3 regions of the Bacillus sp. H1a genome follow, and region 2 is predicted to be linked to each of the others. Evidence: riboswitches for the same ligand, from Rfam matches in the RefSeq annotation. Region 2 holds a riboswitch; each other region holds the start of a gene.
What was found. A riboswitch is a leader RNA that binds a small molecule or an ion and turns the genes downstream of it on or off. The one in region 2 is predicted to bind cyclic di-AMP.

Region 1: another riboswitch for cyclic di-AMP. It lies ahead of U860_RS0130520 (APC family permease); the one in region 2 lies ahead of U860_RS0122110 (SipW-dependent-type signal peptide-containing protein).
Region 3: another riboswitch for cyclic di-AMP. It lies ahead of kdpA (potassium-transporting ATPase subunit KdpA); the one in region 2 lies ahead of U860_RS0122110 (SipW-dependent-type signal peptide-containing protein).

The regions. Positions count from the first base shown of each region.
Region 1 covers NZ_AYMH01000132.1:2,721-6,001, forward strand. The annotation lists gene panE (2-dehydropantoate 2-reductase) at 1-50, shown strand, start outside; gene U860_RS0130505 (hypothetical protein) at 296-676, shown strand; gene U860_RS36935 (hypothetical protein) at 767-895, opposite strand; cyclic di-AMP (ydaO/yuaA leader) riboswitch at 1,057-1,203, shown strand; gene U860_RS0130520 (APC family permease) at 1,346-3,172, shown strand.
Region 2 covers NZ_AYMH01000047.1:12,910-16,190, reverse strand. The annotation lists gene kdpA (potassium-transporting ATPase subunit KdpA) at 1-1,261, opposite strand, end outside; gene kdpF (K(+)-transporting ATPase subunit F) at 1,281-1,361, opposite strand; gene U860_RS0122110 (SipW-dependent-type signal peptide-containing protein) at 1,358-1,462, opposite strand; cyclic di-AMP (ydaO/yuaA leader) riboswitch at 1,564-1,709, opposite strand; gene U860_RS0122105 (hypothetical protein) at 1,968-2,198, opposite strand; gene U860_RS0122100 (hypothetical protein) at 2,216-2,602, opposite strand; cyclic di-AMP (ydaO/yuaA leader) riboswitch at 2,696-2,843, opposite strand; gene thiD (bifunctional hydroxymethylpyrimidine kinase/phosphomethylpyrimidine kinase) at 2,963-3,281, opposite strand, start outside.
Region 3 covers NZ_AYMH01000028.1:63,351-66,631, forward strand. The annotation lists gene kdpA (potassium-transporting ATPase subunit KdpA) at 1-1,456, opposite strand, end outside; cyclic di-AMP (ydaO/yuaA leader) riboswitch at 1,557-1,699, opposite strand; gene U860_RS0113730 (prolipoprotein diacylglyceryl transferase family protein) at 1,855-2,538, opposite strand; gene U860_RS0113735 (TlpA disulfide reductase family protein) at 2,553-3,107, opposite strand; partial or broken gene U860_RS33320 (cytochrome c biogenesis protein CcdA) at 3,132-3,242, opposite strand.

The DNA of each region.
Region 1 (3,281 bases), on a different contig from region 2:
AAAACTTAAAAGTATATCAAGAAATGTTTTTAAATAAAGAATTGGTATAGTTTATTTGTAGTAGTGAAATGAAAGAAGTATAGAAAAAACATTATTGTTTTTTCTATACTTCTTTCTGTTTTTTAGTGAAGGTAGAAAATGTATGATCGTTCAATGGGGATTTTGAATAATTTAGTGCACGTATAAAAACAGCATTTGATGAAATTGGATGTTTGCTTTTAATACATAGATAAATAAGTGAGTTCTAAAAATGGTGAGTATTGAAATATAAATGTGATGGAAAGGAGAGGGGAGCATGACTATAATTACTTTTTTAGGTTTGTTTTGGGGCTGGATTATATTAATTGTATCCGGAATTCTTTTTATACGGCCATCCGTGTTACGCGAATTGAAAAGGCTAGTTGTGGAAGATAGAGGTTCTGGAATTATGTATGGATTTTTATCAATTTTCTTAGGCGTAAGCACAGTTATTTTGCATAATGTATGGGAGTTCAATTGGCAAGGCTTTGTAACACTTATAGGGTGGCTATCACTCTTAAAAGGGATTTACATTATTTCATATCCTGAACCATCAAAAAAGACAAATTTTGAAGTGCGTGTACTATCTACTCGTATAGTACTTGCAGTTATTTCTGCTTTAGCTATTTGGATGCTTGTTGTAATTTATACGCAATAAATTTATCGGTGTTTAAGAATAAAAAAGTCTGTTTTAAGTTACATTATGTAAAAACAGACTTTTTTAATGTTGTAACTTAGTTCAAATCAATTATCGATTCCTTTTATTTTCTTGTGTAATATCCCGTTCTTTTTCCATATTACCGTATAGATGGTTGATTTCTTTTCTAACTTCATCTAAAAAATAATCTGATAAGATTGGTTTCTTTTTCTTTGACATATGAGCCTCCTAAATGGTTGTAATATTATTAATTATGATTATTTATTCTGGAATCATACATAATCATCATAATTTTTTTAGCTTTTTAAAATTTGAGTTATTTTATGAAAATTTTTATTTACTTTTTAAAAATAAAGGAGTATTATAATCCACAGTTTCAATTTTCTAAATCGCTGAAACTGCATGGTGCGGGGGACCCGTTTAAATGGATTAGTACATAATTCAATGGGGTGAATCCTTGAAAAAGGTAGGGCTACTCATAGGCCCGAATCCGACAGCTAACCTCGTAAGCGTTATATTGAGAAGGAAGGTGGAGCTTGTGCGACAAAAAAATTAATGTCTACAAGTCTATTCGTTATGGCTTGTAGACATTTTTATTTTCTGAAGAGATAGTTTATTGGTTGTGACTAGCAGAATGGTTCGTACAAAATTATTGGAGAGTGGACAGCAGTGGTTTCAGCTATCAAAAAATTTTTAATTGGAAGACCGTTAAAATCAACCGAGTTAGGAGAACAAAAGCTTAATAAAACGAAGGCGTTAGCGATTTTATCTTCTGACGCATTGTCATCGGTTGCTTATGGTCCAGAGCAAATTTTAATTGCATTAGCAGGTCTTGGAGCAGTAGCTTATTGGTATTCTATTCCAATAGCTGTTGGGGTATTAGTATTATTGACAGCTCTTATTTTATCTTATCGACAAATTATTTTTTCTTACCCTCATGGCGGGGGGGCATATGTTGTATCAAAAGAAAATTTAGGGATGAATCCAGGCTTAATAGCAGGAGGATCTTTATTAGTTGATTACATTTTAACTGTTGCAGTAAGTGTGTCTGCAGGTACAGATGCGCTCACATCTGCTTTTCCTAGCTTACATGCACATAATGTAATCATTGCGATTATATTTGTCATATTGATTACTATTTTAAATTTAAGAGGGGTAACTGAATCAGCTTCGATTTTAGCATATCCTGTTTATTTATTTGTTTTAGCATTATTTATACTAATTGGTGTAGGAATATATAATATTTTAACTGGTCAAGTTTCACCGACTTTACATTCGCCAATTGGAACACCCGTTGCAGGAATTAGTTTGTTTTTACTGTTAAGAGCGTTTGCATCAGGAAGTTCTGCTTTAACAGGTGTTGAAGCAATCTCTAATGCAATCCCAAATTTTAAAGATCCTTCTCCTAACAATGCGGCAAAAACATTGCTTGCGATGGGTGCTTTACTTGCCGTTTTATTTTCGGGAATTGTCTTTTTAGCTTACTATTATGGCATTAATCCAAGTAAACAAGTAACGGTTGTTTCACAAATCGCTGAACAAACATTTGGACGTAATTTCATGTACTATTTCATACAAGGTACAACAGCTTTAATATTAATTCTTGCTGCTAATACAGGATATTCTGCCTTTCCATTATTGGCGGTTAATCTTGCGAAAGATAAGTTCATCCCGAGAATGTTTACAATTAGAGGAGACCGTCTAGGGTATTCAAACGGTATTATTATACTTGGGATTGCTTCGATTATTTTAATTGTAGCTTTCCAAGGGAAAACAGAACACTTGATTCCGCTATATGCGGTAGGGGTATTTATTCCATTTACACTTTCTCAAACTGGAATGGTACTAAAATGGCTTCGTGAAAAACCTGAGGGATGGATGTTACGATTAACGATTAATTTAACTGGTGCAGTTATTAGTTTTATCGTTATGAGTATGTTCTTTTTAACTAAATTCGCGCAAGTTTGGTCAATACTTATTTTCTTACCTTTCATTATCTTCTTGTTTCATCGAATTAAGAAGCATTATGATGCAGTGGGTGATCAATTAAGTTTAAAAACTTGTGAGCGAATTGTTCCGATTGAGGGGAATGTAATTGTCGTTCCTGTAGCTGGCATGACTCATGTAGTAGAAAATTCATTGAATTATGCTAAGGCTCTTTCTGCAGATCAAGTTATCGCTGTATATGTTGCTTTTGACAGAGAAGAGGAAAAGAAATTTGAAGAGAAATGGAAGAAGTGGCAACCTGAAGTAAGGCTTGTTACATTACATTCTCATTATAGAAGTATTATTCAACCGTTAACAAAGTTTATTGATACGGTGCAATATAAGGCGAGTGAATCAAATTACCGAGTTACGGTCGTTATACCACAGTTTATTCCGAAAAAAGGTTGGCATAACATTCTTCATAATCAGTCTAGTTTACTCATTCGTGCGTTTCTACTGTATCGAAGAAATGTTGTTATTACGACAGTGCCATATCATTTGAAAAAATAAGAAAAATAAATGTTAGAGATAGCTTCACTTTTGTGAAGCTATCTTTTTGTATGTTCTATGCATAATTGCATATCGGCCTAAAAGATATACTAATATAATTTTATTGTTT
Region 2 (3,281 bases):
GATGAAATAATATCGTTACTGCAATTAATTTCATTTCCTTACCTTCAATCTTTTTACCTAAAAACTCTGGTGTCCGTCCGACCATTAATCCAGATATAAAGACTGCAATAATTGCATACATGATAATATTGATAAAGCCTGCTCCAACGCCGCCATATACTGTATTCAACATCATATTTACGAGTGGAACTAAACCACCAATTGGTGTTAACGTATCATGCATCGTATCAACTGCCCCTGTTTCAGCAGCTGTCGTTACTGTCGCATAAAGTGAAGAGAATACTGTTCCGAATCGTACTTCTTTTCCTTCTGTACTTCCTTGCACATGTTCAATACCTATTCCATTTAACGCTGGATTCCCGTTTAATTCAGATGTCGTAATCGTTATAAACCCTAGTAAAAACACCATAAATAGTGAAACGAAAAGGATACGTCCTTGTTTTTTATTTCCTACCATTCGTCCGTACGTAAATGGAAGTGCTGTTGGCAATAACATCATAAGCATCATTTGTAAAATATTAGTGATTTGTCCTGGATTTTCAAATGGATGCGCTGAGTTTGCCCCGAAAAATCCACCACCGTTATTCCCAAGTTCCTTAATTGAAACGAATGATGCAACTGGTCCACGTAATATACTTTGCTTTGCACCTTCAATCGTATGTGCTGTAACTGCCCCGTCTAACGTTTGTGGTACACCGAGTGCGACAAAGGCTAACGCCGCAATAAATGCAATTGGAAGAAAAACTCTCGTTAAAGCTCTCGTAAAATCAACGAAGAAGTTCCCAAGTTCTTTTCCAGCAAGCCCTCTTATAAATGCCATAACAATCGCTAAAGTCGTTGCTGGTGCTGCAAACATTAAAAACGTAATGGCGATTAATTGTGATAAATAAGACAAACCATTTTCACCGCTATAATGCTGTAAGTTTGTATCGGCCATAAAACTAATTGCTGTATTAAAAGCGAGCGTAGGCTCCATCCCTGCAATATGCGCTGGATTTAGCGGCAGCACACCTTGTAATCTGAAAATGAAATATACAACGACAATCATAAATCCATTTAACAATACTAGTGATAATGCGTATTGCTTCCACGTTTGATTGTATTGTTTCACCCCTGTAATTTTAAATATAAGTTTTTCAAAAGGCCCGAATACTTTATCTAGCGTCTTGCTACCTTGAAAGGCTTTCTCTAAATAAATCCCCATTGGCTTTGCTACTAAAATAAACAAGAGCATTGTAATAACAACTGCAACCCAAATCATAATGAATGATTCCCCCTAATTAAAACTTTTCTGGATTTAATAATGCGTACACTAAGTACACCGTAATCGCTGCAACAATAACCGATAAGGCAATCATCATGATTGCTTCCCTTCTTTCACAACTTTATCTGACCAACTTGCAAGACTTGCCATCGATGCAACTAATACAACAAATATCCCGATCATTACAACATCTAACATAGCTATCCCTCACTTCTTTTCTTGTAAAAATTTACCATTAAAATATTAAAAAAGAACACTGAGCTCTACTCAGTGTTCAAAAAATGAACAACAAAAAGTAAACCTCCTCTCTAAACGCTTACGAGGTTAGCTGTCGGATTCGGGCCTAAAGAGTAGCCCTACTTTCAAAACTGAAAGATTCACCCCAAGTGACGATGCACAAAATTGGTTCCCCCGCTCCATTTCTGGAACTCAGCGATTTTAGGTTTTTTTGGAAATTTTATGAATGATTTATGAGAGTAAATATACTCCTCTATATTTAACTTGTAAAGAGGCAAATTACTTTAAATAAGAAAATATTTTATTATTTAAACGCTTACATTACACGTTATTAATGTTCTTTCATCTATTTTCTTGTCTTTTCTTTCTTTTTCATAGAAATGATCTTTTAAATATGAAATAAAAAGAGCGAATTACATAAAGTGCATAGCTTGTTGCACTCAGCATTCGCTCTTTTATTCAATGCTTAATCTCCTCGTAAAAATGCACGTAAATTTCTCCCGCGAATATAAACTTGTGACAATTCTGCATGTAGCTGCTCATATTCGATAATATCTGTTTTTAAATATAAAGCATCTTTCGATGGCAATATTATATATGGCCTCGGAAAAATCGGATCGAGCACTACCAATTCTTGAACTCGCTCTACCGATACCGCCCAACGATTCGCTATATCTCCAAGTAGTAATACTTTCATCTTCGCTTCCTCCCGCCCTATTCAAAAAATAAAAACGAAATGTTATCACAGTTTGTAAACACGACAATTTTAGCTCCAATTGTTTCATAGAGCCTGGCCGGATATCGTTTATTCCTTGTGACAACAGTAATAGGCGCTTGAAAAGAAAAACGAATACGTTCTGTGAAGAAACTAACTATTGAAAGCTCATCTCCGAGCAAAATCACCTTCTTAATACACTCGCAAATACTAGTAAAATCCTGCTCCTTATTACAGCTATAAGTCGAATCAAATCCATAGTTTCTAACTTCAGCTGCTATCTCTTCATTTGCTGTAAAAATAATTAACTCATGCTGAAATGCTACTAGCTCTCTTAAACTCTTTACTTTATTTTCTTCTCCAACACAAATAAGTGTTAATTCCATATACCTCATCCTCCTTAGCATAAAAGAATCTAAACATAGATTGATATTCTCCTATACTAATCAGACCGATGAAGTGATGTATCCATCATGGCACCGTCCTCTCTCAAGACGCTTACGAAGTTAGCTGTCGGATTCGGACTTTGAGAGTAGCCCTACTTTCAAAATTGAAAGATTCACCCCTAGTGACGACGCACAAATTGGTTCCTCCGCTCCATAAATCTGGACTCAGCGTATTACAAAATAATCCATTATCCCCACATAATACGGAAATAAAAAACAGATTCTGGCTGATATATTACTCTTAAATTTTGAAAAAGTAAACAGAAAAAAAGCCAGTTAAAAAACTAGCTTTTCATGTCTTTATACATGTGTCTTATTCACTTTATAAGCAAAATGATTCGTCGGTCCATGACCAATTCCAATATTCAAAGGCTCTTCAATCGCTATACTAATAAATTGTTTTGCCTCTTGAACTGCCTCTTCAATTGAATATCCTTTAGCAAGTCCTGCTGTAACTGCAGACGCGAATGTACACCCGCTCCCGTGCGTTTGCTTCGAAGGAATTCTTTCACTTCTAAATTCGATAAACTGCTCACCATCAAAGAGTAAATCGATTACTTTATTACCTTGATACTCTGCATGTCCGCCCTTCATAAGAACATATTTAGCTCCTAATTCA
Region 3 (3,281 bases), on a different contig from region 2:
ACATTACAATACCAGTTGAAAGATTCCAAAACGGTGTATTATCTTTTAACCCTTCAAATCCAGATCCATTATTAACAGCTGACGACGTATATTCATATATTACTTGAGTTAAACCGTGAAAACCAGGATTGGAAATGGCATCCGTTCCATGATAAGTCGAAAAAGCAATTGCCGCCGCTCCAAGAATAAGTAATGGCTGAGATACAATCGTAATCGCGATTAACTTCATTTCTTTTCCTTCCAATTTCTTATTCAAAAATTCCGGTGTACGGCCGATCATCAATCCTGCTAAAAACACAGCAATCATCGCATACATGATTATATTCATAAACCCAACTCCAATACCACCAAACACTGCTCCTAAAAGCATATTTACAAGCGGGACCATCCCTCCAATTGGCGTTAACGTGTCATGAGTCGTATTGACCCCACCAGTACCAGAGGCACTTGTAACATTCGCGTAAAGAGCTGAAGAAATAACACCGAGACGCGTTTCTTTCCCTTCCATATTTCCTTGTGAGCTTTCTAATCCTAATTGATTTAACAGCGGATTCCCCTTTAATTCAGTCGTAGCAAGAACCGAGAAACCAATTATAAAAAGAATAAGCATTGATATAAAAAGCATTCGTCCTTGCTTTCGATTACCGACCATTCTCCCATATACAAATGGAAACGCCATTGGCATTAGCATTTGTAATACCATCTGCAACACATTACTGACCATATTAGGATTTTCGAAAGGGTGTGCAGAAACCGTTCCAAAAAATCCGCCACCGTTGTCACCTAGTTCTTTAATAGATAATAAAGAAGCTACCGGCCCGCGTGGAAGCTCTTGTATTGTTCCTGCTACCGTTTTCACAGTTACTGTTGGATCAAGGGTTTGCGGTACTCCTAATAATACAAATAACAATGATGTTATAAACGCAATCGGCAGAAGTACACGTATAATAGATTGAACAAAATCAACAAAAAAGTTCCCAATTCTTTTCCCAGCCAATAGACGAATAAATGTAATACCTACCGCCATTGAAGTTGCTGGAGCCGCGAACATCATAAACGTTACGCCTATCATTTGAGAAAAATGCGATAAACTACTTTCACCACCATAATGTTGTAAATTTGCATTCGTCATAAACGTAATCGCTGTATGAAAAGCTAAAGTAGGTTCTAATCCTTCAAAATGATTAGGGTTTAACGGCAATATTCCTTGTAACCTAAAAATAGCATATACGACTACAATAAAAGAAAAATTCGTCATTAATAAGCAAAAAATATATCTTTTACCACTTTGACTATGACCTTTAACTCCAGTCACTTTAAATAATACTGTTTCTATCGGTCCAAATACTTTTTGAAATGAATGATGCTTTTGAAAAGCGTTATATAAATAATCTCCCATAGGTTTTGCGATTAACACGAATAGAACAATTGTAATTAGACTTGTAAACCAGCTCATTCTTTTCTCCCTCTCTTTAAGAATACATATTTTCATTTTTTGCTACTAAGAGAATAAAAAAAGAAAACACTAGGTTGCACCTAGTGTTTTATATACACAAGTCCCCCCTCTCAAAACGCTGACGAGGTTAGCTGTCGGATTCGGACCTTGAGATTAGCCCTACCTATAAAAAGGATTCACCCCTAATGCCATATGCACAAATTTGGTTCCCCCGCTCCATAATGGATTAAGCGATACATATTCGGCTGCCAAATACAAATTGAGCTATTCTGTCTGTAAATATACTCCTCTGAATTGTACTTGTAAAGAGAGAAATATAATTCTCTTTTTACAACAAACTATTACAAAATAACTATTAAAAATAGCCATGCACGGATGCTCTCCGTACATGGCTATTTTTATTTTTTTGGCACTAACAAAATACCTAAACTAATAACACAAAAACTCATTATTTGCTGTATAGACAGACCCAATAGAATCGAGTTTTGTTCACTAATTAGCGAAAGGAGTATATGAGCTATTCCTTCACAGATTAGAAAGAAGCTTATATTCTTTCTATTTCCTAATCTTTCATTCTTTAACCATAACGAGCCTATTATACAAAGTGCGAGTACAATTTCATACACGAAAATAGGATGATATAAAAATTTAGATTCATATATTTTCACACCCCAAGGCACTGTAGTTTGTACACCTAATTTTTGATGAAATAGAAAATAAAAAATAATACTCATGCATAGTCCAAAAGGCAATGCATCAAGTAAAATACGAAGCGAAAATTGCTTCTTTTTACTTTTCCAAACAATGTATATACTTGCAATTATGCACCCCACTATAATGTGCTGAATACTTCCTACAGCTAATAACGCTTGCAATGGCGATCCTATTGCCCATACTGGATTTAAAATTGCCGGTGCAAATTTCCATACAAATACGATGATAAGAAAAGCATTTGTTACAACATCCATCATTTTTTCATATGATACATTTTGGTGCCTCATCTTTCGTTTCATCAGTATAAATCCAAATAGACTTCCTATTATAAGCGATACTGGTTGTAACCTCACTATCCACTCCATCACTATAAAATCCCCTCTTAATTCTCAATTAATTTCTTAAACTTCTCTTCTAATTGATCTGGAGGTAATACCCCTCGTGCTTGATCTGCTATAATTCCATCTTTATTAACAAAAAATGTCGTTGGTAACGAGAATACTTTATAATCAATTCCAGCTACTCCATCCATATCTAATAGAACAGGAAATTTAAATCCGTGACGATCTGCAAATGCGCTCGCTTCTTGTACTGGATCCCCGATAGTTGCATTTACCGCAAAGATTTCAACATCCTTCTTATATTTATCATACAAACGAACTAAGTCAGGAGCCTCCATTTCACATGGGCCACACCATGATGCCCAAAAATTAATAATATATGGTTTTCCCTTTGCATCATTTAACGAATAAAGCTTTCCATCTAATCCTTTTAATGTTATGTTCGGCGCTTTAAATCCCACTTGTGGTAATACTTCTTTCTCTTGTAACTCCGCTTGTTTCGCTTTTCTTTCTTTTTCTTCTTTCTTAGTATTATAAAAGTTAACTCCTGCCCAAATTAGTGCCCCAGCTAGTATAATAGCAATTAGTTTCTTCACTTTTCTTCCTCCTCATTTCTAAAATCCTGTAATATATGATAAATAAGATGGATATAGCGGTAAAGAACATGGTGATATAAATGAAAGTACCCCTGTCCCTACTACTAGCCAAATTGTTAGATCCGCTGCATTCATTTTATTCCTCCATATTACACTACAAATTGTAGTGCTAAT